2 regions of the Streptomyces sp. NBC_01268 genome follow, and region 2 is predicted to be linked to the other one. Evidence: predicted binding sites of a transcription regulator. Region 2 holds the regulator's gene; the other holds the start of a gene.

Region 1 (15,515 bases), 1.8 Mb from region 2:
TTCGGCGACCCCGCGGCGGACGGCCTCGCGATCGCCGTCGCCGAGCGCGGCGCACACCCAGAGGCCGCCCTCCGAGGAGACGGCGCTCAGGCCCGAGACGAGCCCGCCGCCGCCCCGCCGGGTGTCCAGGGAGCCGTCGTCACGCACGGTGTACGAGACCGGGCCGCGGTTCGATGCCACGAGGACGGTAGCCATACGGCGAACCTAGCCCGTCCGGTAAACGCTCAAACGTACGGATACCAGACGGGCGGGTTCGGCCACGGAGGGTGTGCGGCCCGGTCCCGCGGGCGCCGGGCCCGGCGCGCCGAGCGGCCACGGCCGGTCCCGGTCGCCGCCGGTCCCGGTGTCACGCCACGCGGCGGTGCGCGTACTCCGCGATCTCCGCCATCGGCGGGCGTTCCTCCGTGTCCACCGGGTACGTGTGGGGCTCGAAGCCCTTCTCGCCCCGCTCGAACTGGGTCAGCCGCGGGCGCACCAGATGCCCGCGGGACAGGCGCAGCTGCGCCGTCCGGTAGATCGCGGCCGCCATCCGGCCCAGCGCCCGCCCGTCCTGGTGCCGGTGCTTGCGCACCCCCACGTCCACCTGCGCGAGGGCGTCCAGGCCCACCGTGTGCAGGGCGTCGACGAGCAGGCCCAGCTCCACTCCGTAACCGACCGGGAACGGCAGCCGTTCGAGCAGCGAGCGGCGGGCCGCGTACTCGCCGCCCAGCGGCTGGACGAAGCCGGCCAGCTGCGGCCAGTGCAGATTGAGCAGCGGGCGCGCCACCAGTTCCGTCACCCGACCGCCCTGACCAGGGGTGTCGCCGAGCGGGCGGTCGTACATCGCCTTCACGAAGTCGACGTCCGGATCGGTGAGCAGGGGGCCCACGATGCCGGTGACGAAGTCCGCGGAGAAGTCCCTGAGGTCCGCGTCCACGAAGCAGACCACGTCCCCGTTCGTCACCATGAGTGACCGCCACAGGACCTCGCCCTTGCCGGGCACCGCCGGTATCCGGGGCAGGATCGCGTCGCGCGCCACCACCCGCGCGCCGGCCGCCGCCGCGACCTCCGCCGTACGGTCCGTGGAGCCCGAGTCGATCACCACGAGCTCGTCCACCAGCGGGACCGCCTCGGTCATCAGCTCGCGGCGGATCACGGAGACGATCGTGCCGACCGTCGCCTCCTCGTTCAGCGCGGGCAGCACCACGCTGACCCGCGTCCCCCGCTTGGCGGCGAGGACGCGCTCCAGCGGGCGGTCGGCAACGGACCAGGACCGCCGGGCCAGCCAGCGCTCCACCTCTTCCAGCAACGTGATCTCCATCTCGCGGATCGGACGACCGTCTCCACCTTCGTAGCCTTCGGTTACAGTCTTGAACAACGCGGATCCCCGATGCATGTCGGGGTGCCGACCGCGTCTCACAATCGAATACCGCTCATCCAGAGGGGCAGAGGGAAACGGCCCGTTGAAGCCCCGGCAACCCTCCAGTCGGTTACTCGTCCTCCAGCGAGGTCCCCGACTAGGGAAGGTGCCAAATCCGTCTCATGGCGAAAAATTCGTCATGGGAAAGATGAGGAGAAAGGGCCTCGCCTCCATGGCTGCACAGACCGTCGCACCCGGAACCACCGTCGACCTCGGTCCCGCTTCCGGACTCTCTTGTCGCGAATGCGGCGAATCCTTCCCGCTCGGCCCGATCTTCGCCTGCGAGCTCTGTTTCGGCCCGCTCGAAGTCGCGTACGACCTGCCCTCCGGTGACCCGGAGGAGCTGCGCAAGCGCATCGAGGCCGGCCCCGCCAACATCTGGCGCTACGCCCCGCTGCTGCCCGTCCCGGCCGACGTCGCCGAGAAGCCGAACCTGAACCCCGGCTGGACCCCGCTCGTCAAGGCCGACAACCTGGCCCGCGAGATCGGCGTCGAGCCCGGCAAGCTGTTCGTCAAGGACGACTCCGGCAACCCGACCCACTCCTTCAAGGACCGGGTCGTCGCCCAGGCCATCGAGGCCGCCCGCGCCTTCGGCTTCACCACCCTGTCCTGCTCCTCCACCGGCAACCTGGCCGGCGCCGTCGGCGCGGCCGCCGCCCGGGCCGGCTTCCGCTCCTGCGTGTTCATCCCGCACGACCTGGAACAGGGCAAGGTCGTCATGGCCGGTGTCTACGGCGGTGACCTCGTCGCCATCGAGGGCAACTACGACGACGTCAACCGCTTCTGCTCGGAGCTCATCGGCGACCCGCTCGGCGAGGGCTGGGGCTTCGTCAACGTCAACCTGCGCCCGTACTACGGCGAGGGCTCCAAGACGCTCGCGTACGAGATCTGCGAGCAGCTCGGCTGGGTCATCCCCGACCAGCTGGTCATCCCGATCGCCTCCGGCTCGCAGCTCACCAAGATCGACAAGGGTCTGCAGGAGCTCATCAAGCTGGGCCTGGTCGAGGACAAGCCGTACCGGATCTTCGGCGCCCAGGCCGAGGGCTGCTCCCCGGTCTCCGTCGCCTTCAAGGCCGGCCACGACGTGGTGAAGCCCCAGAAGCCGAACACCATCGCCAAGTCCCTCGCCATCGGCAACCCGGCCGACGGGCCGTACGTGCTCGACATCGCCCGCCGCACCGGCGGCGCCGTGGAGGACGTGAACGACGAGCAGGTCGTGGACGCGATCAAGCTGCTCGCCCGCACCGAGGGCATCTTCGCCGAGACCGCGGGCGGCGTGACCGTCGGCGTCACCAGGAAGCTGGTCGAGGCGGGTCTGATCGACCCGACGCTGACGACGGTGGTCCTCAACACCGGCGACGGCCTCAAGACCCTCGACGCCGTTGCCGACAGCTCTCAGGCGACCGCCACCATCCGCCCGAGCCTGGACGCGTTCCGCGACGCGGGCCTGGCCCACTGAAAGGTACGTGACCCCATGGCCGTCAACGTCCGCATCCCCACCATCCTCCGCACCTACACCGGTGGTCAGTCCGAGGTGAAGGCGGAGGGCACGACCCTCGCCGAGGTCATCGCCGACCTGGAGAAGAACCACGCGGGCATCGCCGCCCGTGTCCTGGACGACCAGGGCAAGCTGCGCCGCTTCGTCAACGTGTACGTCAACGACGACGACGTGCGCTTCGAGCAGGGCCTGGAGACCGCGACGCCGGACGGCGCGGGCGTCTCCATCATCCCGGCGGTCGCCGGCGGCTGCTGAGCCGCGGGGCCCGGTGGGCCCCCGGGGTCCGCTCGGGCCCCTCGGGCCTCCTCCGCCCCTTCCGCGCTTACCCGCGGTATCCGTCTTATCTGAATTGCCCCTTCCGCGAGAAGAAGCGGAGGGGGCAATTCTGCATGGTTGAGCGCGGTAGAGTTGGGGAAGTCCCCTCCGCTGCTCATGCCAGGCGCATATGAGAATGCGCCCGTGCGCGACAAGAAGCAGCCAAAGTGCCCGTGCCTTGTGTACCTTCTGCGCGCTTTGCCCGGCCCGACTTGACCCGGAATTCAAGGGAATCTCCCCAATTCGCCTTTCAGGCCTGCCCAGAATTCTCGTCCGATTGACCTGTTGCAGAGGGCAGTTGGGCAGATACATTCAGCCGCGGTCGACGCGTTCCGGCGCAGGGTCTGACCCGGGTCCGCGAAGTGCGGCCCCGCGCAAGGGCCAGTAATAGGGGAGTTAGGCATGGCTCAGGGCACCGTCAAGTGGTTCAACGCGGAGAAGGGCTACGGCTTCATCGCGGTCGACGGTGGTGCGGATGTTTTCGTCCACTACAGCGCGATCCAGATGGACGGCTACCGCACCCTTGAAGAAGGGCAGCGGGTCGAGTTCGAGATCTCGCAGGGCCAGAAGGGTCCGCAGGCGGACATGGTCAAGCTCGCCGCCTCTGCCTGAGCGCGGCGCGATCGGCCACCGACGCACTTCCGTCGAGGGGCCCGCATCCAGACCGGATGCGGGCCCCTCGTCATGTCCGGCGCCGGGCGGGGCGCCCCGCGGGGCGGACATGTGCGCCCGGCGCGTGCGCCCGGCTCGTGCTCCCAGGGGTGACCGATCCTCGGTAGTCGCTTGCACTCGCATGGGGCGAGTGCTAATCATTGGCGTTAGCACTCTGAAGGTGAGAGTGCTTAATCGAGGATCGGGCAGACGAGGCCCGCGGCCAGGTGGGGCAAGGAACCACAGGGCTCGCAGGCCGTCCGTCGCGGGCGTCGGCGCGGTCCAGGAGCGTTATCCACCCCATGTCCGGGAGGACCACTTCACATGGCCAAGATCATCGCGTTCGACGAGGAGGCCCGGCGCGGTCTCGAGCGCGGCATGAACCAGCTCGCTGACGCCGTCAAGGTCACCCTCGGCCCGAAGGGCCGCAACGTCGTCCTCGAGAAGAAGTGGGGCGCCCCCACGATCACCAACGATGGTGTCTCCATCGCCAAGGAGATCGAGCTCGAGGACCCGTACGAGAAGATCGGCGCCGAGCTGGTCAAGGAAGTCGCCAAGAAGACGGACGACGTCGCCGGCGACGGTACGACCACCGCCACCGTCCTCGCCCAGGCGCTCGTTCGCGAGGGCCTGCGCAACGTGGCCGCCGGTGCCAACCCGATGGCCCTCAAGCGCGGCATCGAGAAGGCCGTCGAGGCCGTCTCCGGCGCCCTGCTCGAGCAGGCGAAGGATGTCGAGACCAAGGAGCAGATCGCTTCCACGGCCTCCATCTCCGCCGCCGACACCCAGATCGGCGAGCTCATCGCCGAGGCGATGGACAAGGTCGGCAAGGAAGGCGTCATCACCGTCGAGGAGTCGCAGACCTTCGGGCTCGAGCTCGAGCTCACCGAGGGCATGCGCTTCGACAAGGGCTACATCTCGGCGTACTTCGCGACCGACATGGAGCGCATGGAGGCGGCCCTGGATGACCCGTACATCCTGATCGTCAACTCCAAGATCTCCTCCGTGAAGGACCTGCTCCCGCTCCTGGAGAAGGTCATGCAGTCGGGCAAGCCGCTGCTGATCATCGCCGAGGACGTCGAGGGCGAGGCGCTGTCGACGCTGGTCGTCAACAAGATCCGCGGCACCTTCAAGTCCGTCGCCGTCAAGGCCCCGGGCTTCGGCGACCGCCGCAAGGCCATGCTGAACGACATCGCCATCCTCACCGGCGGCACGGTCATCTCCGAGGAGGTCGGCCTCAAGCTGGAGAACGCGGGCCTCGACCTGCTGGGCCGCGCCCGCAAGGTCGTCATCACCAAGGACGAGACCACCATCGTCGACGGTGCCGGTGACAGCGAGCAGGTCGCCGGTCGCGTGAACCAGATCCGCGCCGAGATCGAGAACAGCGACTCGGACTACGACCGCGAGAAGCTCCAGGAGCGCCTCGCGAAGCTGGCCGGCGGCGTGGCCGTCATCAAGGCCGGTGCCGCGACCGAGGTCGAGCTCAAGGAGCGCAAGCACCGCATCGAGGACGCCGTTCGCAACGCGAAGGCGGCCGTCGAGGAGGGCATCGTCGCCGGTGGCGGCGTCGCCCTGCTGCAGGCCTCCGCGGTCTTCGAGAAGCTGGAGCTGGACGGCGACGAGGCCACCGGTGCCAACGCCGTCAAGCTGGCCCTGGAGGCCCCGCTCAAGCAGATCGCCGTCAACGGTGGTCTCGAGGGTGGCGTCGTCGTGGAGAAGGTGCGCAACCTCCCCGTCGGCCACGGCCTGAACGCCGCGACCGGTGAGTACGTCGACATGATCGCCGAGGGCATCATCGACCCGGCGAAGGTCACCCGCTCCGCGCTGCAGAACGCGGCGTCCATCGCGGCCCTGTTCCTCACCACCGAGGCCGTCATCGCCGACAAGCCGGAGAAGGCGTCCGCGCCGGCCGGCGGCGGCATGCCGGGCGGTGACATGGACTTCTGATCCTCGTAGAGGATCGGCGGTTCATCGCTGAACGCCGAAGGGCGGCACCCCGTGGGGGTGCCGCCCTTCAGTCGTGTGCGGAGCGCAGGAGGTCAGCGGACGTCGACGTAGTCGCCCTTGCCGGCCGAGTCGAAGTGCGACGCGTCACCGACGTGGACGAGGGTGTACGTGCCGTCCACCGTGGTCCGTGCCTTCAGGGCCGTCTGGCCCGCGGCGTTGGTGTGCCCCCAGGCGACGGTCTTCCACGTCTTCGAACCCCACGCGGCGAACCGCAGCTGCACCGGCTGGTTGGCCAGCGGCTTCCAGCCGCCCTGGTCGTGCTGCACCGTGCCGCGCACCGTGACCACGCCGCCCTTGCGGATCGGCTCCGGCGTCGCGTCCACCGACAGGACGCGGGTGGAGGTCCGGGTCACGTGGAAGGTGCGGCTGACGGACTCCGCGTAGGAGTCCGAGGTGAGCGTCCGCAGCCGGAACCAGCCGCCCCTGGACGCCAGGCCGAAGCCGAACGCCCGCCGCACATCGGTGGAGAGCTGCGTCGAGGCGACCTTCTTCCAACCGGTCAGCCCGTCCGGGGACTGCTCCAGGAGCACCGTCTGCTGGGTCGTGTAGCCCGCCCAGTGCTCGTACGGGGAGCGGAACTGGCCGTACACGGCGAGCCGTCCGTCGCCGCCGAGCCGGTACCCCATCAGGGTCGTCCGGGTGTCCAGCGGCATGGCGAGCGGACCCGAGGCGTACAGCCCGTTCTGGAACATGCCCGTGCCCTGGACGCCCCACCCGGTGCTGTCCGGGCCCGGCGCGGCGACGAGCCGCACGGTGAACCGGCCGTCGGCGTCGGAACGCAGCGGCTTGCGGACCCCGTTGCCCAGGTACGCCTCCAGCGGCTCGTCGGCGACGGGCGTGCCGTCCACGGGATCGGTGACCCGGCCGGTGATCGTGACGGTCTCACCGTTCAGCGCGCGGGTCCGGTCGGCGGCGGCGGCGACCGTCATCTTCCTGGTCCGGATGTCGACGCTGTCGTAGATCCCGGCAGTGCCGTGCACCTCGTCGCTGTTCTCGCTGAACACCGCCCGGTACGCGTCCCAGCGCGTCCCCACCGCGACCGGCCCGGCGGCGAAGGTGCCGTCGGCGTCGGTCACGGCGGACCCGAGCGGCGTGTCGTCCGCCCAGCGCTCGACGGTCACGGAGCGCCCGGGCAGCGGGACCTGGTCGCCGGACCCCGGCTGGATGCCGGCCAGCGCGCCCGTCGGGTGCCCGTTCCGGTCGGCCCAGGTGGCGGCGCCGGCGTCGAAGCGGGTCAGGAGCGGACGCAGGGTGAAGTCGAGGGTGCCCGCGTCCGTGCGCGTGACGGTGTTGCCGAGCGAGTCGGTGGCCGTCACGTCGATCGCGTACCTGCCGAGCGCCGGGAGGGTGCCGCCGTCCTCGGTGAGCTTGAGCGTGGACTCCGGCGGCAGGGAGAACACGTTCCGGTCCGACGGGCTCGGGGCGAGCGAGGGCAGGTCGGCGAGGACGGCGTCGCCCCGGCGGATCCGGGCGGACACCGCGGTGACGGTGGCCTGTGGCGCGTCGGTCCACGCGGTCACCCGGAAGGTGCCGCGCAGGGTGTCGACGGTCTGGGCCCGGCCGATGCCCATGGTGGCGGGGGCCGGGGCGGGGTCCTCGGCGAGGGCGGGTGCCGCCCCGGCGCTCAGGGCGAGGACCGTGACGAGGGTGACGGCGGAGAGCCGCCGGAGGTCAGCGCGCATCGACATAGAAGTCCTTCGACTCGCTGTAGAAGTAGCCGGCCTTGGTCTGCGTGGCCAGACCCCAGGTGCCGTCGCCGTAGGTGACGGTGGTGACGCTGAAGGCGCCGGTGGAGCCGGTGGCGATGTTCTTCGCGGCCCAGTACCAGGTCCGCTCGCCCTTGGGCTTGACGTACAGCGTCACCCGCGCGCCGGGCATGGCCTTCCAGACGCCGTTCACCTTCTGCTGCACGACACCCTTGACGGTCATCTTTCCGTTGACCCGCGGCCGCGTGGGGCTGTAGGTGACGTTGACGATCCGGGTGGGGATGCGGGACAGGCGCACGTTCGTGCTGTTCCTGGCGACGAAGCGGTCGCTCTCCGGGTGGTAGATCCGGTAGACCGCGTTGACGTAGCCCCAGGTGCCGAAGTCGTACCAGCAACCGGTGTCGACATAGCCGGACTTCAGGGTGCGGAAGGTGCGGCCGTTGTCCAGGGAGACCTGGAGGGCGACCCAGTCGGGCTTGGTGTCGCAGTAGCGGGTGCCGGTGCCGAGCCGTCCGCGGGCCTTCACCCAGCCGTACTCGTCCAGGGTCATGGTGGCGCTGGAGTACGCGAGTTGCTGCGGCACCGCGATCTCCGCGGTGTCGTACACGTGGGTCGTCCGCAGCGCGAAGTAGACGGACGGCTTCGGCAGCGTGTACAGCCGGGCCGTCGCGTACTGGACCCGGGCCGGGTAGGCGAAGGAGCCGTCCGACGCCGTGTCGCCGCCGCCGAGCGGGGTGACCGGGTCGGTGGACGGGTACGGCTCGGTGCCGGCGGTGACGACCGGGACGCCGGCGAAGCCCTGCCAGCCCTCCTCGGTCAGCCGCTCCACACGGCCCGAGACCTTGACGTCCGTACCGGCGGGGACGCGGTACTTGCCGGCGTCCGAGGTGACCCGGTACGTCAGCTTCTCCACGCCCACGGCGGGCAGACGGCGCGCCGCCCCCGGGTCGGTGTCGGCGGTCGCGGCGACGACCTCGGCCGTGCCGCCGGTGATCTCGTCGTCCGCGGTGAAGGGCACCGAGAAGGTGCCGTCGGCGGCGGTCGCGACGGTGGTGGTCCGGGACCGGGGCTTGGAGAAGGCGTCGCTGAGGTTCAGCACGACCTTGACCGGGGTGCCCTCGGCGGCCGGGCCGGTGGTGTCCGTGGCCGGGTTCCAGGTGGTGGCCGTACCGGACAGGACGACGTTCCGGCTGTCGTAGCTGGTGGTCGTGCGGTCGAAGGAGGCGGCGGAGACCCCGGTGTGCAGCCGGTAGCCGAAGCTGCCGCCGGTCCAGCGCTGTACGGTGCCGCCGGGCAGCCGGTAGTCGACGGCGAGCGGGTAGTCCCCGAGGGCGGTGCCCTCGGGGAGCCGGATCGGAGCGTCGGTGGTCCAGGCCGAGTAGGCCGAAAGCGAGAGCTCGTCCGTCGAGGCGAGCACGGTGGCGTCCGGGGCGGCCGAGGCGAGGACGCTCACCTTGATCCACAGGGCGTCGTCCGGCAGTCCGACGGTCAGCCGGCCGTCGTCCAGGGTCGTGGTGCGGCCGACGGTGGCGGCGTACGCGGTCGGGGCCGCGACGGCGGCGGGCAGGGCGACGCCCGCCGACAGGGCGAAAACGGTGGCCGCACGCACGAGGGCATGCGGCAAGGTGCGCTTCGAGCGCATCAGAGGGACCCCCCACAGGTCGAAAAAGACGCGGCGCTCGGTGGCGCGTGATGATCGCGGGCCGCGTGGACAGCACGATAGCGCTAGATCGTTGAACGTGTTCACTGGATTGCCTGTTCGCCGCCGCAGTCCGGCAGGGGCATCCTGAGAGGAGAGCCCGGCGCCCTCAGGCAGTGGCCTCCGGGCAGCGGTCGGACGGGAGAGCGCGATGATCACGCTGCTGACGACACCGGCGGAACGCGAGCTGGTCATCACCCGCACCTTCGAGGCGCCCGTGAGCCGGGTGTGGGAGGCCTGGACGCGGACCGAGCACGTGCGGGCCTGGTACGGAGTGGCGGGGCTGACCATGTCCGTCTGCGAGATCGACCTGCGGCCGGGCGGCGCGTGGCGCTGGGGCCAGCGCACCCCGGACGGCCAGGAGATCGTCTTCTCGGGCGCGTACGAGGAGATCGTCCCGGCCGAGCGGCTCGTCTACTCGGAGCACTTCGAGCAGATGCCGGACGCCGAGCCGGTCCGCGTCGTCCTCGCCTTCGACGCCACCCCCGACGGCGGCACGGCGCTGACCAGCACCTCCTTCTGGCCGTCCACGGAGATCCGGGACCAGGCGCTGGCCGCGGGCATGGAGGCGGGGGTGAAGGAGCAGTACGACCGGCTGGCCGACCACCTCCGCAGGATGTGACCGCCCTGGAGGTCCCGCGGCTGACGGCGGACGGGCTGCTGCTGCGCCCCTGGGAGCTGGCGGACCTGCCGCTGGTCCGCGAGGCGTCGGCCGACCCGTACATACCGCTGATCACGACCGTCCCGCCGGTCTGGTCGCGGGCGGCGGGCGAGGCGTTCGTGCGGCGCCAGTGGGCCCGCGCGCAGAGCGGCGCGGGCTACCCCTTCGTCATCGCCCGCACCTCCGACGCGCGCCCCCTCGGCACGATCGGCCTGTGGCTCCGCGACCTCCCCGAGGGGCGCGCGACCCTCGGCTACTGGCTCGCCCCGCACGCCCGGGGCAACGGCACCGCCGCCCGTGCCCTCGCCGCCCTCACCGCCTGGGCCACCACCGAACTCCGCGTCCCCCGACTCCAGCTCCTCGTCGAACCCTGGAACGAGCCCTCGGCCCGCACGGCCGAACGGGCCGGGTTCGTACGGGAGGGGGTGCTGCGGGGGTGGCAGGAAGTGGGCGGGGTGCGGCGGGACATGGTGATGTACGGGCGGGTGGCCGGCCCCCGCGCGGGAGGCGCGGCCGGATCTCAGAGCGCGGGCAGCTCGTAGCGCAGCAGGGCGCGGGCCATGGGCTCGCCGGTGCGCCGGGCGTGCGCGGCGCGTGCCTTGACCTCGCGGAGCGTGCGGGGGCGCCAACCGGGGCCGCCGCAGCAGCTCTTGTGGAAACCGATGCCCGCGTTCAGCAGGACCGACAGCGCCCGCCAGGCCGCCACGTCCCGCCGCCGGGGCGGCGCGAACGCGGAGCCGGCGTGGATCATCACCCGCGCGCAGCGCGGACACCGCCGCTCCCGGGTGATGTCGAGGTACGGCTGCTTGTACGACGCCCGACACGGCAGACAGACGAACGAGGTCTTGGCATAGCCCATGGGCGCAGCGTAGAAGGTGCCGCGACCCGACCACCATCGGGATTCGGCTCCCACGCGTCAGCCCCGGCGGAACAGCCCGGTCCAGGGGGTGTCTTGTCCCGTCACTCCGTTCCGTCCCGTTGTCCCTCCGGGCCCGCCAGCAGGCCCGTGTCCTGGCCCGCGCGCTCCAGGGACGCCGTCACGAAGCCGTTCGCCTTCAGTTCCTCGATCGTCGCGCGGAGGAACGCGACCGTCTCCGCGGAGCGCGTCACCGGGGTGCCGACGGCCTGGCGGATCTGCATGAAGCGGGGGTCGAGGAGGCGGACCTCCGGGTGGGCGGCCGCGTACGCGGTCATCGGCTGGCGGATGCCCGCGCCCGCCTCCAGGCCCTGCGCCGCGAACGTGTCGACGCCCTCCTCGCCGCGCACCAGTTCCGCGTGGCGCAGGGTGCGGGTGAGGTAGAGGTCGTACGCGGAGCCCGCCTTCACCCCGATGCGGACGCCCGGGGCGTCCACCTCCTCGGGGCTCGTCAGGGCGGAGTCGCGCGGCACCGCGTACACGCCCTCGATGACGACGTACGGAGCCGTGAACGCGACCTCCGCCTCCCGCGCCGGCTCGACGGCGAGGAAGCAGAGGTCGGCGCGGCCGGTCGCCATCGCCTCGTACGACTTGCGCGCCGCGTCGAAGCAGAGCAGCTCCACCGGTACGCCGAGCCGGGCGCCGATCTCGCGGGCCAGGTCCACGGTGATGCCGGCGGGCGCCTCCGGGGTGCCCTGGGCCAGGACCGGGTTGCCCAGGTTGATCGAGGCGCGCAGGGTGCCGGTCGGGGCCAGGTCCCGGACGAGGGCGGGCGTTGTCGTCACAGAGGTCATGGGGCCGGAGTGTAGAGCCCGGGGGGTGGGTTTCGGCAGGTCAGGCGGGTGGGGCGGGGAGTCGTACGGGTACGGGGGCGCCGTCACGGACCCGTCGGGGCGTGCGCCTCCGCCAGGCGGGACAGGTCCTCGTCCGTCAGCCGCAGCGCGCCCGCCGCCACGTTGGCCGTCAGGTGGCCGAGGTCGCCGGTGCCGGGGATGGCGAGCAGGTGGGGGCCCTGGTGGAGGGTCCAGGCGAGGCGGATCTGGGCCGGGGACGCCCCGTGCTCCCGGGCCACGGCCAGGATCGCGTCCGGCTCCGCGGCGGCCGTCGTGCCCGCCTCCCGGCCCGCCGCGGCGATCGAGTAGAACGGCACGAACGCGATGCCCTGTTCGCCGCAGTGGCGGACGAACTCGGTGTACTCCGGGCGCACTCCGATCCCGTACATGTTCTGCACGCACACCACGGGCGCTATCCTCCGCGCCTCTTCGAGCTGCTCGGGCGTGACGTTCGAGACGCCGAGGTGGCGGATGAGGCCGGCCTCGCGGAGTTCGGCGAGGGCGCCGAAGCGTTCGGCGACGGAGTCGGTGCCGAGGACCCGGAGGTTGACGACGTCGAGGTGGTCGCGGCCGAGCTGGCGCAGGTTCTCCTCGACCTGGGCGCGCAGCGCCGCCGGGGTGCGGGCGTGCTCGGTCCAGGCGCCGGAGGTGTCGCGCGCGGGGCCGACCTTCGTCGCGATGACGAGGTCGTCGGGGTAGCGGCCCGAGGGCCCTGCGAGCGCGCGGTTGATGAGCTCGTTGGCGGAGCGCAGGCGCGAGAAGTAGAAAGCGGCGGTATCCAGGTGGTTCACGCCGAGCTCGACGGCCCTGCGCAGGACGCCGATCGCCTGCTCGCGGTCCCTTGGCACGGCGTCCTCGATGAGGGCGCCGCCGGTCTGCGGCAGCCGCATGGTGCCGAAGCCGACGCGGCGGACGGGGAGGTCGCCGAGCGTCCACGTGCCCGCGGCGGCGGCGGACGGGGAGACGGCGGGGGCAGGGGCGGGGGTGATCCGGTCTGAGGTCATGGCGGGGATGATCTCCCGCCGGGCCCGTCCTGGCCAGCCGCTTTCTCCGGCCGTACGCTGCGTCCGACGTGATCGCGGCTCGGGGGAGGCGGGGGAATGGCGGCTGCACGCGAGGGCAGACCGGTGCGGGTGTGGCAGGTGCGGCAGCTGCACGCCGACGGGGACCGCGCCGAACGGACCGCCCGGCGCTTCCTCCTGAGCGCCCGGCTGATGGCGGCCGCCGCCGTCCTGCTCGGCCATCTCGCGGTGCTGCTGCTCTGGCTGGACCCCGCCCCGCCCGGGCAGCGGTGGGCGCTCGGCGTCGGCGCGGCGGCGCTCGGCTGCGGGGCGGCGTGGGTGACGGTGCTCGCCCGGGCGGGGAGGTGGCTGCGGGCCGGCGTGATCGCCGACGCGGGCAGCGGCCCGCCGCCCGCGACCGCTCTGCTGCCCGACGCCCTCGGCGGGCCGCCCGACTGGCTGGGGGACTGGGCGCGGCTGCTGCACCTGGTGTCGATGTGCGTACCGCTCGGCGCGCTGACCGCCGCCCTGGCGAGCGCGCCGGGCGACGCCGGCATGATCAAGCTGGCCGCCTGGGGCGCCACCGGCTTCGCGCTGCTGCTCACCGGGATCATGGGCGGCATCGTCGGCGGTCTGGCCTTCGGCCTGGTGGACACGGACGAGGAGTGCTGGACGGTACGAGGGGCCCTACGCCGCCTCCGCCGGTACGCCGTGCCGTTCCTGCTCGCGGCGCCGTGGCTGGCCGGCTGGACCTCGGGCTGGTCGGCACTGCTCGTGGGCGGGGCGCTGCTGTGGCTCCTGATCGCGCCGGTGAACTACGTGGGCATGCAGATACCGGGGACGTCCTCGTCCGACTGACGCACCCGGCCGCGACGGGCCCGTCGCGCCTCTCTCCCCGGCTCTCCCCCTCCGGCTCTCTTCCCTCCGGCTCTTCCCTCCGGCTCTCCCCCCCCGGCTCTCTTCCTTCCGGCTCTCCCCCCTCCGGCTCTCTCCGCTCCCCTCCCTCCCCGCTCCCCGCTCTCCGCTCCGCTCTCTCCCCGCCTCCGCCACCCCGGGGGCTACCCCCACCCCCCACCCGCGTGCCTGCCGGATGGGGGGCTGACGCATGGTCAACGATGCTTCCTGCATGACGACTTCCGCTGGTATCGCGCTCGCCCTCGCCCTCGCCTCCGCCGCCCTCGCCCCCACGGCGAGCGCCGCCCCGGTGGCCCCCTCCGCCCCCTCCCTGAGCTGGTCCGCGTGCGGTGACGCGGCCCTCGGCCAGGAGTGCGCCACGCTCACCGTCCCGCTCGACTACGCGGATCCGCACGGGCGGCAGGTCGGGCTCGCCGTGTCCCGGATCCTCAGCGACCGGCCCGAGGCGCGGCGCGGGGTCCTGCTCGTGGTGCCCGGCGGGCCCGGCGGGTCGGGGGTGCAGCGCCTGTCGACGAAGGGAGCGGCGCTGGGGAAGGAGCTCGGCGGGGCCTACGACCTGGTGGGCTTCGATCCGCGCGGGGTCGGCGGCAGCATGAAGGCGGACTGCGGGCTCGCGGACGACGACCGGCGCCTCGTGAACCTGCGCAGCTGGCCCGCCGCCGACGGCTCCATCGACGCGTCGGTCGAGCGCTCCCGTCGCACCGCGGAGGCCTGCGCCCGCAACGGCGGCGCCGAGCTGCGCAGCCTCACCACCGCCAACCAGGTCCGGGACATGGACCGGCTGCGGGCGGCGCTCGGCGAGCGGAAGGTGTCGGTGTGGGGCGTCTCGTACGGCACGTACGTCACCGCGCAGTACGCGCAGAAGTTCCCGCACCGCACCGACCGGCTGGTCCTCGACAGCAGCGCCGACCCGAACCCGCGCACCGTCGCCCAGGGCTGGCTGCGGGGGATGGCGCGGGGCGCCGAGGACCGCTTCCCCGACTTCGCCGCGTGGGCCGCGCACCCGGACCGGGCGAAGGACGGGCTGCGGCTCGCCGAACGCGCCGAGGACGTGCGCCCCCTCGTCCTCGGTCTCGCCGCCCGGCTGGACCGGGAGCCGAAGCCCTCGACCACGGACGGCGTGCCGCTGACCGGCAACCTGCTGCGGCAGGCCCTGCAGATGGCCCTCTACTCGGACTCCCAGTTCGAGGGCCTGGCCCGGCTGGTCCAGCAGGCCCGCACCGCGTCCGCGACGCCCGTCCTGCCGCCGGCCCTGTCCGGCCCGATGCCCGGTGCCGACGCGGCCGTCACGGTCGGCGTGATCTGCAACGACGTGAAGTGGCGGGGTTCCGTCCGCTCGTACGAGCGTGCCGTGGCCGCCGACCGGGCCGCGTACCCCCTGACGGCGGGCATGCCGGCCAACATCACGCCCTGCTCCTTCTGGAAGGGCGGCCCGGTCGAGCGGCCCACCCGCCTCACCGACGAGGGCCCCTCCAACATCCTCATGATCCAGAGCCTGCGCGACCCCGCCACCCCGCACTCGGCCGGCCTCAAGATGCGCGAGGCCCTCGGCGCCAAGGCCCGGCTGGTCTCCGTCGACCACGGTGGCCACGGCATGTACCTCGGCAACGGCAACCCCTGCGGCGACCGCACGGTGACCCGCTTCCTCCTGACGGGCGAGCGGCCGGCGACGGACGCCACCTGCTGAACCCGCCTCAGACCTTCGCCGGTTCCGGCGCCGGGCCCTCGGTCGAGGCCGCTGCTCCGGCTCCGGCGGGCGCGGGGGCGGTGGCCGGCTCCGCCGGGGCCGGGGTCTCCTCCGTGTCCACGTCGAACTCCTCGATCAGCTCCTTGCTGAAGCCGAAGAAGTACGTGGCCAGGAAGCCCACCACGTAGCCGACGAGCAGCCCGCCCGCGTAGATCGCGATCGTCTCG
Region 2 (15,515 bases):
GAGTCGGCGTTCATCCTCTCCGACTCCGACTCGCGCGTCCTCATCGCGGAGAACGCCGACCAGCTCGCCAAGGCCGTCGAGCGGCGCGCCGAGCTGCCCCACCTCCACCACGTGGTCGTCATCGACCCCGAGGGCGCCGACACCGACGACGAGTGGGTGCTGACCCTCGCCGACCTGGAGGCCCGCGGCAAGGCGTACCTGGAGAAGCATCCGGAGGCCGTCAAGGAGCGGGTCGGGGCGATCACCGCCGATCAGCTGGCCACCCTCATCTACACCTCGGGCACCACCGGCCGCCCCAAGGGCGTCCGCCTCCCGCACGACAACTGGTCCTACATGGCCAAGGCCATCGCCGCCACCGGCCTGGTCACCCAGGACGACGTGCAGTACCTGTGGCTGCCGCTCGCCCACGTCTTCGGCAAGGTGCTCACCTCGGGCCAGATCGAGGTCGGCCACGTCACCGCCGTCGACGGCCGCATCGACAAGATCATCGTGAACCTGCCGGTCGTGCAGCCCACCTACATGGCGGCCGTCCCGCGCATCTTCGAGAAGGTCTACAACGGAGTCGCCGCCAAGGCCCGCGAGGGCGGCGGCGCCAAGTACAAGATCTTCCAGTGGGCGGCCGGGATCGCCCGCGAGTACGCCAAGGTCACCCAGGACAACTTCCGCCGCACCGGCACCGCCTCCGCGCCCTTCGGCCTCGCCGCCAAGCACAAGGTCGCCGACGCGCTGGTCTACAAGAAGCTCCGCGAGGCCTTCGGCGGGCGGCTGCGCGCCGCCGTCTCCGGCTCGGTCGCGCTGGCCCCCGAGATCGGCTACTTCTTCTCCGGCGCCGGCATCCACATCCTGGAGGGCTACGGCCTGACGGAGTCCTCCGCCGCCTCCTTCGTCAACCCGGGCGAGGCCTACCGCACGGGCACCGTCGGCAAGCCGCTGCCCGGCACCGAGGTCCGCATCGCCGACGACGGCGAGATCCTGCTGCGCAGCCCCGGCGTCATGGAGGGCTACCACGGCCTGCCGGAGAAGACGGCGGAGGTCCTGGAGGCGGACGGCTGGTTCCACACCGGCGACATCGGCGAGCTGTCCGCCGACGGCTACCTGCGGATCACCGACCGCAAGAAGGACCTGTTCAAGACCTCCGGCGGCAAGTACATCGCCCCGACCGAGGTCGAGGGCCAGTTCAAGGCCGTCTGCCCGTTCGTCTCCAACATCGTGGTGCTCGGCGCCGACCGGAACTACTGCAGCGCCCTCATCGCTCTCGACGAGCCCGCCATCCTCGGCTGGGCGGCCGAGCACGAGCTCGGCGGCAAGTCCTACGCGGAGGTCGTCGCCGCCCCGCAGACCCAGAAGCTCATCGAGGGCTACGTCGCCCGCCTCAACGAGGGCCTGCAGCGCTGGCAGACGATCAAGAAGTTCCGCCTGCTGCCGCGCGACCTCGACGTCGAGCACGGCGAGCTCACGCCCAGCCTGAAGATGAAGCGGCCGGTCGTGGAGCGGACCTACCAGCACCTGATCGACGACATGTACGAGGGCGCCCGCGAGGCCTGACCGGGCCTCGGCCGGCCCGAGCGGTCCTGAGCTGGGGTTTCCCCGGTTATCCACAGGTTCGACGGTCACCTCGGGCGGTACGGGACAATGGCTGCATGCCTTCCGTACTGCCCGATGGTGAGCCCATGCCCGAGGACGGGGCGCTGCCCGCCCACGCCCTGGAAGGGGCCGGCGAGCGGCCGCTCGGGTTCTATCTGCACGTCCCGTACTGCGCGACCCGCTGCGGCTACTGCGACTTCAACACGTACACCGCGAGCGAGCTGCGCGGTGCCGGCGGCGTGCTCGCCTCCCGAGAGAACTACGCGGGCCAGGTCGCCCAGGAGATACGCCTGGCCCGCAAGGTCCTCGGCGACGACCCGCGTCCCGTCCGGACCGTCTTCGTCGGCGGCGGCACGCCCACGCTGCTCGACGCGGGCGACCTGGTCGCGATGCTCGCGGCGATCCGGGAGGAGTTCGGGCTCGCCGACGACGCCGAGGTGACGACCGAGGCGAATCCGGAGTCCGTCGACCCCGCGTATCTGGCGACGCTGCGCGAGGGCGGCTTCAACCGGATCTCCTTCGGCATGCAGAGCGCCCGACAGCACGTGCTGAAGATCCTCGACCGCACCCACACCCCCGGACGCCCCGAGGCGTGCGTCGCCGAGGCGCGGGCGGCCGGCTTCGACCACGTCAACCTCGACCTCATCTACGGCACCCCCGGCGAGTCCGACGACGACTGGCGGGCCTCCCTCGACGCGGTGATCGGCGCCGGACCCGACCACGTCAGCGCCTACGCGCTCATCGTGGAGGAAGGCACCCAGCTGGCCCGGCGCATCCGCCGCGGCGAGATACCGATGACCGACGACGACGTCCACGCCGACCGGTACCTGATGGCGGACGAGGTGCTCTCCGGGGCGGGCTTCGAGTGGTACGAGGTGTCCAACTGGGCCACCTCGGAGGCCGGACGGTGCCTCCACAACGAGCTGTACTGGCGCGGCGCCGACTGGTGGGGCGCCGGGCCCGGCGCCCACAGCCACGTGGGCGGGGTGCGCTGGTGGAACGTCAAGCACCCGGGCGCGTACGCGGCGGCCCTGGGCTCCGGCACGTCGCCCGGCGCCGGGCGCGAGGTGCTGTCGGAGGAGGACCGGCGGGTGGAGCGGGTCCTGCTGGAGCTCCGGCTGCGCGAGGGCGTCGAGCTGGCCCTCCTGAAGCCCGCGGGCCTGGCCGCGTCCCGCAAGGCCCTGGAGGACGGTCTCCTCGCCCCCGAGCCGTACGCCCAGGGGCAGGCCGTCCTGACCCTGCGCGGCCGCCTGCTGGCCGACGCGGTGGTGCGGGACCTGGTGGACTGAGGCGACCGGGGAGAGCAGGGAGAGCAGGGCTACCTGGGCTACCTGGGCAGAGGAGGCGCGCCGGGGCTGGCCGGGGGTGGACCGGGGCGCGCCGGGGCTGGCCGGGGGTGGACCGGGGCGCGCCGGGGCTGGCCGGGGGTGGACCGGGGCGCGCCGGGGGCGGGCCGGGGCCGGGTGTCCGGCCCGGCGGGGGCCCGGGTGTCCGCCCGGCGCCCTCGACATCCCCGAGCCCCCCCGGCCTCCCTCAGATGCCCCCGGTCGCCCTCGGGTGCCGTCAGTCGCCCTCAGGTGCCGTCACGTGGTCGATGAGGTGCTCCACCGCGCCCAGGAGCTCCGGCTCCAGGTCCTTGTACGACGTGACCTTCGACAGGATGTGCTGCCAGGCCGCGCCCGTGTTCTCCGGCCAGCGCAGGGCGCGGCAGACGCCGGTCTTCCAGTCCTGGCCGCGGGGGACCGAGGGCCAGGCCGGGATGCCCACCGAGGCGGGCTTCACGGCTTCCCAGACGTCGATGTACGGGTGCCCGACGATCAGGACGTCCGGGGACGAGACCTGGGCGGCGATGCGGGACTCCTTGGAGCCCGGCACCAGATGGTCGACGAGGATGCCGAGGCGGGCGTCGGGGGCCGGGGCGAACTCGGCGACGATCGCCGGGAGGTCGTCGATGCCCTCCAGGTACTCGACGACGACGCCCTCGATGCGCAGGTCGTCGCCCCAGACGCGTTCGACCAGCTCGGCGTCGTGGCGGCCCTCCACGTAGATCCGGCCGGCCCGGGCGACGCGCGCCCGGGCGCCCGGGACGGCGATCGATCCGGAGGCGGTCCGGGCGGGGCGGGTCGGGGCGGGGCGGGAGGGACGGACCAGGGTGACGACCCGGCCCTCCAGGAGGAAGCCGCGCGGCTCCATCGGGAAGACCCGGTGCTTGCCGAAGCGGTCCTCCAGCGTCACCGTGTCCGCCTCGCAGCGGATCACGGCCCCGCAGAAGCCGGTCGCGACCTCCTCCACGACGAGATCGCGGTCCGCCGGGACCTCGGGGACGGGCGCCGAGCGCTTCCAAGGGGGAGTCAGATCCGGGTTGTAACTGCGCATGGGCCCGATTCTGCCCTGGGCGGGCCCCGTCCGCCGTGAGCGGGCGAGGGAGCGTCAGGTCCCGTCCCGCGGGCGGGCGTTCGACGCCGCTACACCACCCCGAAGCGCCGCGCCAGCTCCTCGCGCTGGCGGCGCACGAACGCGGCGTCCACCACCGCCCCGTGGCCCGGTACGTACACCGCCTCCGCGCCGCCCAGGGACAGCAGCCGGTCCAGCGCCGCCGGCCAGCGCCCGGGGATGGCGTCGGGACCCGCCTGCGGTTCGCCGGACTCCTCGACCAGGTCGCCGCAGAAGACGACCTCCGGCGCGCCCGGCACGAACAGGGCGAGGTCGTGGCCGCTGTGGCCGGGGCCGATGTTCGCGAGGAGCACCTGGCGGCCGCCCAGGTCCAGGGTCCACTCGCCCGAGACCGTGTGGCGGGGCGCGACCAGGACCTCGGCCGCCTCCGCCGCGACCCGGGCGTCCACCCCCTGCCGTACCGCGTCCGTGCACAGCTCCTCCCGCTCGCGCGGCAGCAGCGTGTCCATGCCGACCGCCCCGAAGACCTCGGCCCCGGAGAAGACCGCCGTGCCCATGACGTGGTCGAAGTGCGGATGGCTGAGTGCGATATGCGTCACCCGGCGGCGGCCCGTCAGCGCCTCCACCTGGGTGCGCAGCTCGGCGCCCTGCGCGAGGGTCGCCCCCGTGTCGTACAGCAGCACCGCGTCCCGCCCGATGACCAGGCCCACCGTGGCGTCCCAGCCCGGCAGCCGGCGCCTGCCGACACCCTCCGCGAGGCGCTCCCAGCCGTACTCTTCCCATTTCACGTCCATGCGGCGACGCTAACCGCTACGACCCCGCCGACCCCGCCTCCTTGCCAGGAGCGATGTCCGCCGCCGTACACTGGCCGGGGAATTCCTGGCACTCGGGCAGGGCGAGTGCCAAAAAGGGAAGAACCGGAACCGGATCGACAGCTGGAGGTGTGCGCGGTGCTCAGCGAACGCAGACTCGAGGTGCTGCGCGCCATCGTCCAGGACTACGTCGGGACGGAGGAGCCCGTCGGCTCCAAGGCGCTGACCGAGCGCCACAAGCTGGGCGTGTCGCCCGCCACCGTGCGCAACGACATGGCGGTGCTGGAGGAGGAGGGCTTCATCGCCCAGCCTCACACCAGCGCCGGGCGCATCCCCACCGACAAGGGCTACCGCCTGTTCGTGGACCGGCTGGCCGGCGTCAAGCCGCTGTCGACCCCCGAGCGGCGGGCGATCCACAACTTCCTCGACGGAGCCGTCGACCTCGACGACGTCGTCGGCCGCACGGTACGGCTGCTCGCGCAGCTCACCCGGCAGGTCGCGGTCGTGCAGTACCCCTCGCTGACCCGTTCGACGGTCCGGCACGTGGAACTGCTGTCGCTGGCCCCCGCCCGGCTCATGCTGGTGCTCATCACCGACACCGGCCGGGTCGAGCAGCGGGTCATCGACTGTCCGGCGCCCTTCGGCGAGACCACCCTGGCCGACCTGCGGGCCCGGCTCAACAGCCGGGTCGTCGGCCGCCGGTTCGCGGACGTGCCGCAGCTGGTGCAGGACCTTCCCGAGTCCTTCGAGGAGATCGAGGACCGCGGCACCGTCACGACGGTGCTCGCGACCCTCCTCGAAACGCTCGTGGAGGAGCAGGAGGAGCGGCTCATGATCGGCGGCACCGCCAATCTGACCCGCTTCGGACACGACTTCCCCCTGACGATCAGGCCCGTCCTGGAAGCCCTCGAGGAGCAGGTCGTGCTCCTCAAGCTGCTCGGCGAGGCCAAGGAGTCGGGCATGACCGTACGCATCGGGCACGAGATCGCCCACGAGGGGCTGACGTCCACGTCGGTCGTCTCGGTCGGCTACGGTTCCGGCGGCGAGGCAGTCGCCAAACTCGGCGTGGTCGGACCGACCCGCATGGATTACCCCGGAACGATGGGAGCGGTACGCGCAGTGGCACGTTACGTCGGACAGATCCTGGCGGAGTCGTAAGTGGCCACGGACTACTACGCCGTACTCGGCGTACGCCGCGACGCGTCGGCAGACGAGATCAAGAAGGCCTTCCGTCGACTCGCCCGCGAGCTTCACCCGGACGTGAACCCGGACCCGAAGACCCAGGAGCGGTTCAAGGAGATCAACGCCGCTTACGAGGTGTTGTCGGACCCGCAGAAGAAGCAGGTCTACGACCTCGGCGGCGACCCGCTCTCCGCCTCCGGCGGCGGTGGCGCCGGCGGCTTCGGCGCGGGTGGCTTCGGGAACTTCTCGGACATCATGGACGCCTTCTTCGGTACGGCGTCCCAGCGCGGACCGCGCTCGCGCACCCGGCGCGGCCAGGACGCGATGATCCGCCTGGAGATCACCCTCGACGAGGCGGCCTTCGGCACCACGAAGGACATCCAGGTCGACACGGCCGTCGTGTGCACCACCTGCTCCGGCGAGGGCGCCGCGCCCGGCACCTCCGCGCAGACCTGTGACATGTGCCGCGGTCGCGGTGAGGTCTCCCAGGTCACGCGGTCCTTCCTGGGCCAGGTCATGACCTCCCGCCCCTGCCCGCAGTGCCAGGGCTTCGGCACCGTCGTCCCGACCCCGTGCCCCGAGTGCGCGGGCGACGGCCGGGTCCGTTCCCGCCGCACGCTCACGGTCAAGATCCCGGCCGGTGTCGACAACGGCACCCGGATCCAGCTGGCCGGCGAGGGCGAGGTCGGCCCCGGCGGCGGCCCCGCCGGCGACCTGTACGTCGAGATCCACGAGACCCCGCACGACGTCTTCCAGCGGCGGGGGGACGACCTGCACTGCACGGTCACCCTCCCGATGACGGCGGCCTCCCTCGGCACGAAGGTGCAGTTGCAGACCCTGGACGGTCTGGAGGACGTCGACATCCGCCCGGGCACCCAGTCCGGCCAGTCGATCCCGCTGCACGGCCGCGGCGTCACGCACCTGCGCGGCAACGGCCGGGGCGACCTGATCGTCCACGTCGAGGTGCAGACCCCGTCCAAGCTGGACCCGGAGCAGGAGCGCCTGCTCCGCGAGCTGGCCAAGCTGCGCGGCGAGGAGCGCCCGACGGGGCAGTTCCAGCCGGGGCAGCAGGGGCTGTTCTCGCGGTTGAAGGACGCGTTCAACGGGCGGTAGGCGCTCGGCTGGGGGTCCGGGGGTCGTCCCCCGGGTCAGCACGGTCAGCCGGGGCAGCAGGGGCTGTTCTCGCGGTTGAAGGACGCGTTCGACGGGCGGTAGGCGCTCGGCTGGGGGTCCGGGGGTCGTCCCCCGGGTCAGCACGGTCAGCCGGGGCAGCAGGGGCTGTTCCCGCGGTTGAAGGACGCGTTCGACGGGCGCTGAGTTCCGTACGGCATATGCCTGGGGGCGGTTCCGCTTTGTGCGGGGCCGCCCCTTCGCGTACGCCTCCCGTAACCCCTCCCGTACCGATTCGGCCGGGCCGTCCCGGCATGGCACGATGCCTGCATGTCCACCGCACTGAACGATCTCTCTCGGCATCCGATCGTGCAGGCCCCCATGGCGGGTGGCGCATCCTCTCCCGAGCTCGTCGGTGCCGTGTGCGAGGCGGGGGCCCTCGGGTTCCTGGCCGGCGGGTACAAGACCGCGGGCGGGCTCTACCAGGAGATCAAGCGGGTCCGCGGACTCACCGGACAGCCCTTCGGGGTCAACCTCTTCATGCCGCAGAGCGGTCAGCCCGCCGACCCCGCCGCCGTCGAGGTCTACCGGCACCAGCTCGCCGGGGAGGCCGGCTGGTACGAGACGGAGCTCGGGGACCCGGACCAGGGCCGCGACGACGGGTACGACTCCAAGCTGGCGATCCTCCTCGACGACCCGGTGCCGGTCGTCTCCTTCACCTTCGGCTGCCCCGACCGCGACGCGCTCGACGCCTTCGCCCGGGTCGGCACGTTCACGATCGTCACCGTCACCTCCGTCGAGGAGGCCCGCACCGCCGAGCGCGCCGGGGCCGCCGCCCTGTGCGTCCAGGGCACCGAGGCGGGCGGACACCAGGGCACCCACCGGGACGACCCGGCCGACGGGCCGTCCGCCGGCAGCGGCGGCGGGCTGCTCGCGCTGCTCACCGAGGTGCGCGAGAGCGTCCGGCTGCCGATCGTCGCCACCGGCGGCATCATGCGCGGCCGCCAGATCGCCGCCGTCCTCGCCGCCGGCGCCGACGCTGCCCAGCTCGGCACCGCGTTCCTGGTCTGCCCCGAGTCCGGCGCGGACCCGCTGCACAAGCGGGCCCTGACCGACCCGCTGTTCACCCGCACCGAGCTCACCCGGGCCTTCTCGGGCCGCCCGGCCCGCGGCCTGGTCAACCGGTTCATGCGCGAACACGGGCCGTACGCCCCCGCCGCCTACCCCGAGGTCCACCACCTCACCGCCCCGCTGCGGAAGGCCGCCGCGACCGCCGGCGACCCGCAGGGCATGGCCCTGTGGGCCGGGCAGGGCCACCGCCTGGCCCGCGACCTCCCGGCCGGGCGGCTCGTCGAGGTCCTCGCGGAAGAACTCCACACCGCCCGAGAAAGCTCCAGGAGCGCATCGTGACCGCACCCGTCTTCGTCGTCGACACCGTGCCCCCGGTGGGCGGCTTCCTCCTCGACGGGCCCGAGGGCCGCCACGCGGTGTCCGTGAAGCGGCTGCGCGCGGGCGAGGAGCTGGTGCTGACCGACGGGAACGGCGCCTGGGCCGCGTGCGTGGTCGCCGCCGCCGAGGGCAAGGACCAGCTGACCGTCGAGGTCACGGCCGTCCACGAGGACCCGGCGCCCGCGCCCCGCATCACCGTCGTCCAGGCCCTGCCCAAGGGCGACCGCGGCGAACTGGCCGTCGAGACCATGACGGAGACCGGCGTGGACGCGATCGTGCCGTGGGCGGCGTCCCGCTGCATCACCCAGTGGAAGGGCGAGCGCGGCCTGAAGGCGCTCGCCAAGTGGCGGGCGACGGCCCGCGAGGCCGGCAAGCAGTCCCGCCGCACCCGCTTCCCCGAGGTCGCCGACGCGATGACCGGCAAGCAGGTCGCCGCCCTCCTCGCCACCGCCGACTTCGCGGCCGTGCTCCACGAGGACCGCGACCACCCGAGCGGGGCGCTCGCCACCGCCGAACTCCCCGGGCACGGCGAGATCGTGCTCGTCGTCGGCCCCGAAGGGGGCGTGTCCCCGGAGGAGTTGGCGCTCTTCGAGGCGGCGGGGGCGAAGCCGTACCGCCTCGGCCACAGCGTGCTGCGCACCTCCACGGCGGGCACGGCGGCGGGGGCGCTCGTCCTCGGGCGGACCGGGCGCTGGTCCTAGGGCACACCACTCGGAAGTCCCCCGGGCGCACCGCCCGGAGCCCCCGGCGCACCGCCCGGAGGCCCCGGCGCACCGCCCGGAGGCCCCGCGGTCGGCGCCCGTGACAATTCCCGGCGCCCGACCCGCCCCGCCGGGGTCCCGATAGCATGCGCGTGTACTGATCACTGATCAACGGAGTCGAGGAGGATCGGGCCATGGCCGGAGAGCCGCAGAGCGACTGCCTGTTCTGCAAGATCGTGGAAGGGGAGGTCCCGGCGACGATCGTGCGCGAGACGGAGACGACCGTCGCGTTCCGCGACATCAACCCGCAGGCGCCCACGCACATCCTGGTCATCCCGCGCCTGCACTACCCGGACGCCGCCTCCCTCGCCGCCGCCGCGCCGACGGTCGCCGCCGACGTGCTGCGCGAGGCCGGTGAGATCGCCGCGGAGGAGAAGATCGACGGTCACGGTTTCCGGATCGTGTTCAACACCGGCGCCGGCGCCGGACAGACCGTCTTCCACGCCCACGCGCACGTCCTCGGCGGCCGCGGCCTCAACTGGCCCCCCGGATAGGACCGGACGTCACCGTGTCCGTACGCGAACTGGTCGTCCTCGGCACCGCGAGCCAGGTGCCGACCCGGCACCGCAACCACAACGGCTACCTGCTGCGCTGGGACGGCCAGGGCATCCTCTTCGATCCCGGCGAGGGCACCCAGCGGCAGATGCTCAGGGCCGGGGTCGCGGCGCACGACCTGAACCGGATCTGCGTCACGCACTTCCACGGCGACCACTCGCTCGGCCTGGCCGGGGTGATCCAGCGGATCAACCTCGACCAGGTCCCGCACCCGGTCACCGCGCACTACCCGGCGAGCGGGCAGCGGTTCTTCGAGCGGCTGCGGTACGCCACGGCCTACCGCGAGACCGTGCGGCTGACCGAGGCGCCGGTCGACGCCGACGGGCCGCTCGCCGTCACCGGCTCGTACACCCTCGACGCCCGCCTGCTCTCCCACCCCGTGGAGTCCTACGGCTACCGGCTCACCGAGCCGGACGGGCGCCGCATCCTGCCGGAGCGGCTCGCCGCGCACGGCATCAAGGGCCCCGACGTCGGCCGGATCCAGCGGGAGGGCGTGCTGGCCGGCGTGACCCTCGACGAGGTGAGCGAGGTCCGGCGCGGCCAGCGGTTCGCCTTCGTGATGGACACCCGGCTGTGCGACGGGGTGCACGCGCTCGCCGAGGGCGCCGACATGCTCGTCATCGAGTCGACCTTCCTCGACGAGGACGTCCGGCTCGCCACCGACCACGGCCACCTGACGGCCGGCCAGGCCGCGGCCGTCGCCCGCGACGCGGGTGTGCGGCACCTCGTCCTGACCCACTTCTCGCAGCGGTACTCCGATCCCTCGGAGTTCGAGCGGCAGGCGCGGGCGGCCGGGTTCGAGGGCGAGCTGAGCGTCGCCCAGGACCTGATGAGGATCCCCGTACCGAAGCGATAGGCGGCGCCGTCCGGGCCAGGCCCCGGACGGACGGCCGTACACCGAGACACTCCAGGAAAGCACCAGCGATGCCCGTACCCAAGGCCGAACTGCACCTCCACATCGAGGGCACCCTCGAACCCGAGCTGGCGTTCGCGCTCGCCGCGCGCAACGGCGTCACCCTGCCGTACGCGGACACCGAGGCCCTGCGCGAGGCGTACCGCTTCAGCGACCTGCAGTCCTTCCTGGACCTGTACTACGGCCTCATGGCCGTCCTGCGCACCGCCGAGGACTTCACCGAGCTCGCCGACGCCTACCTCGCGCGGGCCGCCGAGCAGGGCGTGCGGCACGCCGAGATCTTCTTCGACCCGCAGGCGCACACCGCCCGAGGCGTCCCGTTCGGCGTGGTCGTGGAGGGGCTCGGCGTCGCCCTCGACCGTGCGCAGGAGCGGTACGGGATCTCCACCCGGCTCATCATGTGCTTCCTGCGCGACGAGTCGGCCGAGTCGGCGATGGCGACGCTGGAGGCCGCGAAGCCGTACCTCCACCGGATCACCGGCGTCGGCCTCGACTCGGCGGAGGTCGGCCACCCGCCGGCGAAGTTCCGCGAGGTGTACGAGGAGGCCGCCGGGCTCGGTCTGCGCCGGGTCGCGCACGCGGGCGAGGAGGGTCCCGCCGCGTACATCCGCGAGGCGCTGGACGTCCTCGGCGTCGAGCGGATCGACCACGGCCTGCGCTGCCTGGAGGACCCCTCGCTCGTCGAGCGGCTGGCACGGGAGCGGGTGCCTCTGACGCTCTGCCCGCTGTCCAACGTGCGGCTGCGGACGATCGACACCATCGAGGACCACCCGCTGCGGACCATGCTGGCGGCGGGGCTCGTGGCGACGGTCAACTCCGACGACCCCGCCTACTTCGGGGGCTATGCGGGCGACAACTTCGACGCGGTGCGGGATGCGCTGGGGCTGGGGGAGGAGGAGCTGCGGACCTTGGCGCGGAACTCGTTCCTGGCGGCGTTCCTGGAGGACGCGGAGGGGTTGCGGGAGCGGTATCTCGCGGAGGTCGAGGCGTATGAGTTCGGGGGCGGCGGGGCGTAGGCGCTTCGCGGGGGCGGGGCGGCTCCGCCGGGCGGGCGTGGGGGCTCGACGGGCGGCGCCTCGGTGGTCGGGGGGCGGGGCGGGGGCGCCTGCGGCGGGCCGTTCCCCACGCCGCCCCTTCCCGAACCTGGGCTCCGCCCCGGACCCCGCGCCTCAAACGCCGGCGGGGCTGGAACGGGCACCCACCACGCCGGGCCGAGCACCGACCGCCCCGGGTCGAGCCTCGCCCACCGCCCCGGGGCGAGCCCCCGGTCCGGGAAGGGCCGGGGTGCGGGAGAGGGCTCGCAGGGGCGGGAAGGGCGGGCGGCCCGTTGCCTGTCGGGCCACTGCCGTCAGCGGGGCCGCGACCAGCAGGAGCAGTGCGCACAGGGTCAGGCCCATGCCCCGGTAGCCGGCCGACTCCGCCAGCGCGCTGCCCGTCACCGGGCCGCAGGCCACGCCCAGGGAGGAGGCCGAGCCGACCAGGACGGCCCAGCGGCCGCGCGGGTCGAGGGAGGCGGCCAGGCCGAGGAGGTAGGACAGGACGACGGGGTACACCGCGTTCCACAGGATCTCGCCGGTCGCGAAGGAGTACGGGCCTTCGGCGGACGAGCTGAGCAGGACGCAGAGGGCGATGAGGAGCGTGCCGGCGCCGATGGGCACGACGCGGCCGAGGCGGCGGCCCAGGACTCCGGCGGCGGTGGCGCCGGCGAGTCCGGCGCCGAGGGCGACGGCGAAGACCAGGCCGAGGGTGACCTCGGAGAGCCCCGCCTGGGTGAGACCGATCCGGCCGCTGACGCCCCACAGCGCGTTCTGGGCCATCGACCAGCACAGGATCGAGGCGGCCAGTACGAGCCCCGCGCGGCGGTGCGGGAGGGGGGTCGCCAGGCGGTGGCGTGGAGCGCCGGGGAGGCCGGTGGGGGTGGGCAGGTGAGCCGTCGTCGGGTAGGTGAGGAGCGCCGTCGCCGCTATCGCCGCGAACGGCAGGGCGTGGCCGCCGCCGAGGTGCGGCAGGCTCAGGTAGAGGGCGCCCGCCGTCGCGGAGACGCTGAGGAGGCCCAGGGTGGCCGCGCGGTGGGGGTCGCCGCGGCCGGCGATGCCGGCCGCGGCGACGGCCGTGGCGGTGCCGGAGCCGAAGCCGCCGAGGACCGCGCCCGCCACGACCTGCGCCGGCGTGCCGCTCGCGGCGGCCGTCCCGTAGCCGAGGGCCATGGCGAGCAGCCCGAGGCGGGCGGCCCGGCGGGGCCCGATCCGCTCCACCCGGGACGCGAGGACGAAGCCCGCGCAGGCCGAGCCGAGCAGCAGGATCGAGCCGACCAGACCGGCTTGGGCGGTACTGAGGGAGAGCCCCGCGGAGAGCCTGCCGACGACGGTCGGCAGCAGGTACGGGGCGAGGTATCCGGCCGTGAAAAGGGCGACGAGGGCCCCCAGGGCACGCGGGCGCGCGGGCATGGGCGTTCCAGGGACTGAACGGGGAAATGAGATGACGCCCGGTGATCCACACGGTCGCGGCACCATGTGTATCAAGCATCCGAGTGGGCGGAGAAGGCGTGATCCCCCGATTGGAACTGTGATACGGGTCACAATCGGTTTGGGATGGGGTTCTGTGGGTATCAAGCGACGACCTCGTTGCGTCACCCCTGTCCCGCCACCCCCTTCGGGCACACTGTCCGGATCAGCACCAGGGTGCCGATCCGCCGCACCACGACCGGGGAGCCTGCCGTGACCGAACGCGACACCGACGTCGACCCGCTGGTCCGGCTGCGCGAGCCGACCGACCCCGACTGCGACGTCTTCCTCACGGGCACGGTCTTCCTCGACATCATCTTCACGGGCCTCGACAGCGCCCCTGTGCGGGGCACCGAGTCCTGGGCCCGGGGGATGGGATCCAGTCCGGGCGGCGTCGCCAACATGGCCACCGCGCTGGCCCGGCTGGGGCTGCGCACCTCGCTCGCCGCCGCCTTCGGCGACGACCACTACGGCGAGTACTGCTGGGACGCCCTGGAGCAGGGCGAGGGGATCGACCTCTCGCTGTCGCGGACCGTGCCGGGCTGGCATTCGCCCGTCACCGTCTCCATGGCGTACGAGGGCGAGCGGACCATGGTGTCCCACGGGCACGCCGCCCCGCCGCTCGACGGCTCCCTGCCCGCCTACCCGTCGCACGCCTACCCGCCGCACGCCCGCGCCGCCGTCGCCTCCCTGGTGCCCGGCCGCAGCGAGGAGTGGGTGGCCAGGGCCGCCCGCAGCGGTGCCAAGGTCTTCGCCGACGTCGGCTGGGACGACACCGGCCGGTGGGACCTGGCCGGTCTCGGCGACCTGGAGCACTGCGAGGCCTTCCTGCCCAACGCGGCCGAGGCGATGCGCTACACCCGCACCGACTGCCCGCGCGCCGCCGCCCGCGCCCTCGCCGACAAGGTGCGCTACGCCGTCGTCACGCTCGGCTCCGAAGGGGCCTACGCCGTGGACGGGGGCACCGGCGAGACCGCCGAGGTGCCCGCGATCCAGGTGGCGGCGCTCGACCCGACCGGCGCGGGGGACGTCTTCGTCGCCGGTTTCGTCACCGGCACCCTCGCCGGCTGGCCGCTCGCCGACCGGCTCGCCTTCGCCGGGCTGACCGCCGCGCTGTCCGTGCAGGAGTTCGGCGGCTCGCTCTCCGCGCCCACCTGGGGCGAGATCGCCGCCTGGTGGCAGACGGTCCAGGGCCACGAGGGCCAGGACCCGGAGGCGTTGCGCAGCCGCTACGCCTTCCTGGAGCGGCTGCTGCCGGTCCCGGACCGTGCCTGGCCGCTGCGCCGTGCGGTCCCCACCATCGGCTTCCGCTCGACGCCCGCCTCCTGAGCGGCGGCCCGGACCGTCGGGCCGCGTCCCCACGGCCGTTCCTCCGCCGGGGCGCCCCCGTGGGCGGTGCCGGCCCGCCTCCCGTAAACCGCTTCGGGGTTGTCCGTACCGAGTCGTAGGCTTGGTATCCGAGAGGTTGTCGAGCAGCGAGAACCCTGCAACGGGAGGTATGTGCAGGCCCCAGTGCCGGCCCATGACTCAGACACCCACAGCCCACAACGGAGCCTCCCTCGACGGGACGCCCGCCCAGGCCCGCGCGCTCTTCACCGTCCCCGCCAAGCACCCCATGGTGACCGTCCTCGGATCCGGTGACAGCCTGCTGCGCGTGATCGAGGACTCGTTCCCCGACGCGGACATCCACGTCCGGGGCAACCAGGTCACCGCGGTCGGAGACGCCGCGGAAGTCGCGCTGATCCAGCGCCTGTTCGACCAGATGATGCTGGTGCTCCGCACCGGTCAGCCGATGACGGAGGACGCAGTGGAACGCTCGATCGCCATGCTCAGGGCGAGCGAGAACGGTGAGGGGGAGGGCGGCCAGGAGACCCCGGCCGAGGTGCTCACGCAGAACATCCTCTCCAGCCGCGGTCGCACGATCCGCCCCAAGACGCTCAACCAGAAGCGCTACGTCGACGCCATCGACAAGCACACCATCGTCTTCGGCATCGGCCCCGCCGGTACCGGAAAGACCTATCTGGCCATGGCCAAGGCGGTCCAGGCCCTGCAGTCCAAGCAGGTCACCCGGATCATCCTGACCCGGCCTGCGGTCGAGGCGGGCGAGCGGCTCGGGTTCCTGCCCGGCACGCTCTACGAGAAGATCGACCCGTACCTGCGGCCGCTCTACGACGCGCTGCACGACATGCTCGACCCCGACTCGATCCCCAAGCTGATGGCGAACGGGACGATCGAGGTCGCGCCGCTGGCG

What was found. Region 2 encodes HrcA, which represses chaperone genes, less so after heat shock. Its sites were predicted from a motif close to TTNGCACTCNGNNNNNCNGAGTGCNAA; they were not measured.
Region 1: groL (chaperonin GroEL) is a predicted target of HrcA. The motif match lies at 4,031-4,057, and genes of this name have one in related genera.

The regions. Positions count from the first base shown of each region.
Region 1 is NZ_CP108454.1:4,536,716-4,552,230, forward strand. Features, by position in the region: gene OG309_RS20210 (alpha,alpha-trehalose-phosphate synthase (UDP-forming)) at 1-195, opposite strand, end outside; gene OG309_RS20215 (glucosyl-3-phosphoglycerate synthase) at 347-1,288, opposite strand; SAM riboswitch class I at 1,410-1,554, shown strand; gene thrC (threonine synthase) at 1,572-2,858, shown strand; gene OG309_RS20225 (MoaD/ThiS family protein) at 2,874-3,152, shown strand; gene OG309_RS20230 (cold-shock protein) at 3,615-3,824, shown strand; gene groL (chaperonin GroEL) at 4,188-5,810, shown strand; gene OG309_RS20240 (hypothetical protein) at 5,903-7,552, opposite strand; gene OG309_RS20245 (hypothetical protein) at 7,542-9,185, opposite strand; gene OG309_RS20250 (SRPBCC domain-containing protein) at 9,427-9,897, shown strand; gene OG309_RS20255 (GNAT family N-acetyltransferase) at 9,894-10,478, shown strand; gene OG309_RS20260 (deoxyxylulose-5-phosphate synthase) at 10,457-10,795, opposite strand; gene OG309_RS20265 (transporter substrate-binding domain-containing protein) at 10,897-11,646, opposite strand; gene OG309_RS20270 (aldo/keto reductase) at 11,730-12,689, opposite strand; gene OG309_RS20275 (hypothetical protein) at 12,786-13,544, shown strand; gene OG309_RS20280 (alpha/beta hydrolase) at 13,813-15,288, shown strand; gene OG309_RS20285 (PTS transporter subunit EIIC) at 15,296-15,515, opposite strand, start outside.
Region 2 is NZ_CP108454.1:2,750,443-2,765,957, reverse strand. Features, by position in the region: gene OG309_RS12250 (AMP-dependent synthetase/ligase) at 1-1,545, shown strand, start outside; gene hemW (radical SAM family heme chaperone HemW) at 1,641-2,873, shown strand; gene OG309_RS12240 (DUF3097 domain-containing protein) at 3,148-3,960, opposite strand; gene OG309_RS12235 (MBL fold metallo-hydrolase) at 4,050-4,772, opposite strand; gene hrcA (heat-inducible transcriptional repressor HrcA) at 4,929-5,948, shown strand; gene dnaJ (molecular chaperone DnaJ) at 5,949-7,085, shown strand; gene OG309_RS12220 (nitronate monooxygenase) at 7,413-8,492, shown strand; gene OG309_RS12215 (16S rRNA (uracil(1498)-N(3))-methyltransferase) at 8,489-9,232, shown strand; gene OG309_RS12210 (histidine triad nucleotide-binding protein) at 9,427-9,786, shown strand; gene OG309_RS12205 (ribonuclease Z) at 9,801-10,703, shown strand; gene OG309_RS12200 (adenosine deaminase) at 10,772-11,776, shown strand; gene OG309_RS12195 (MFS transporter) at 11,930-13,207, opposite strand; gene OG309_RS12190 (carbohydrate kinase family protein) at 13,478-14,593, shown strand; gene OG309_RS12185 (PhoH family protein) at 14,787-15,515, shown strand, end outside.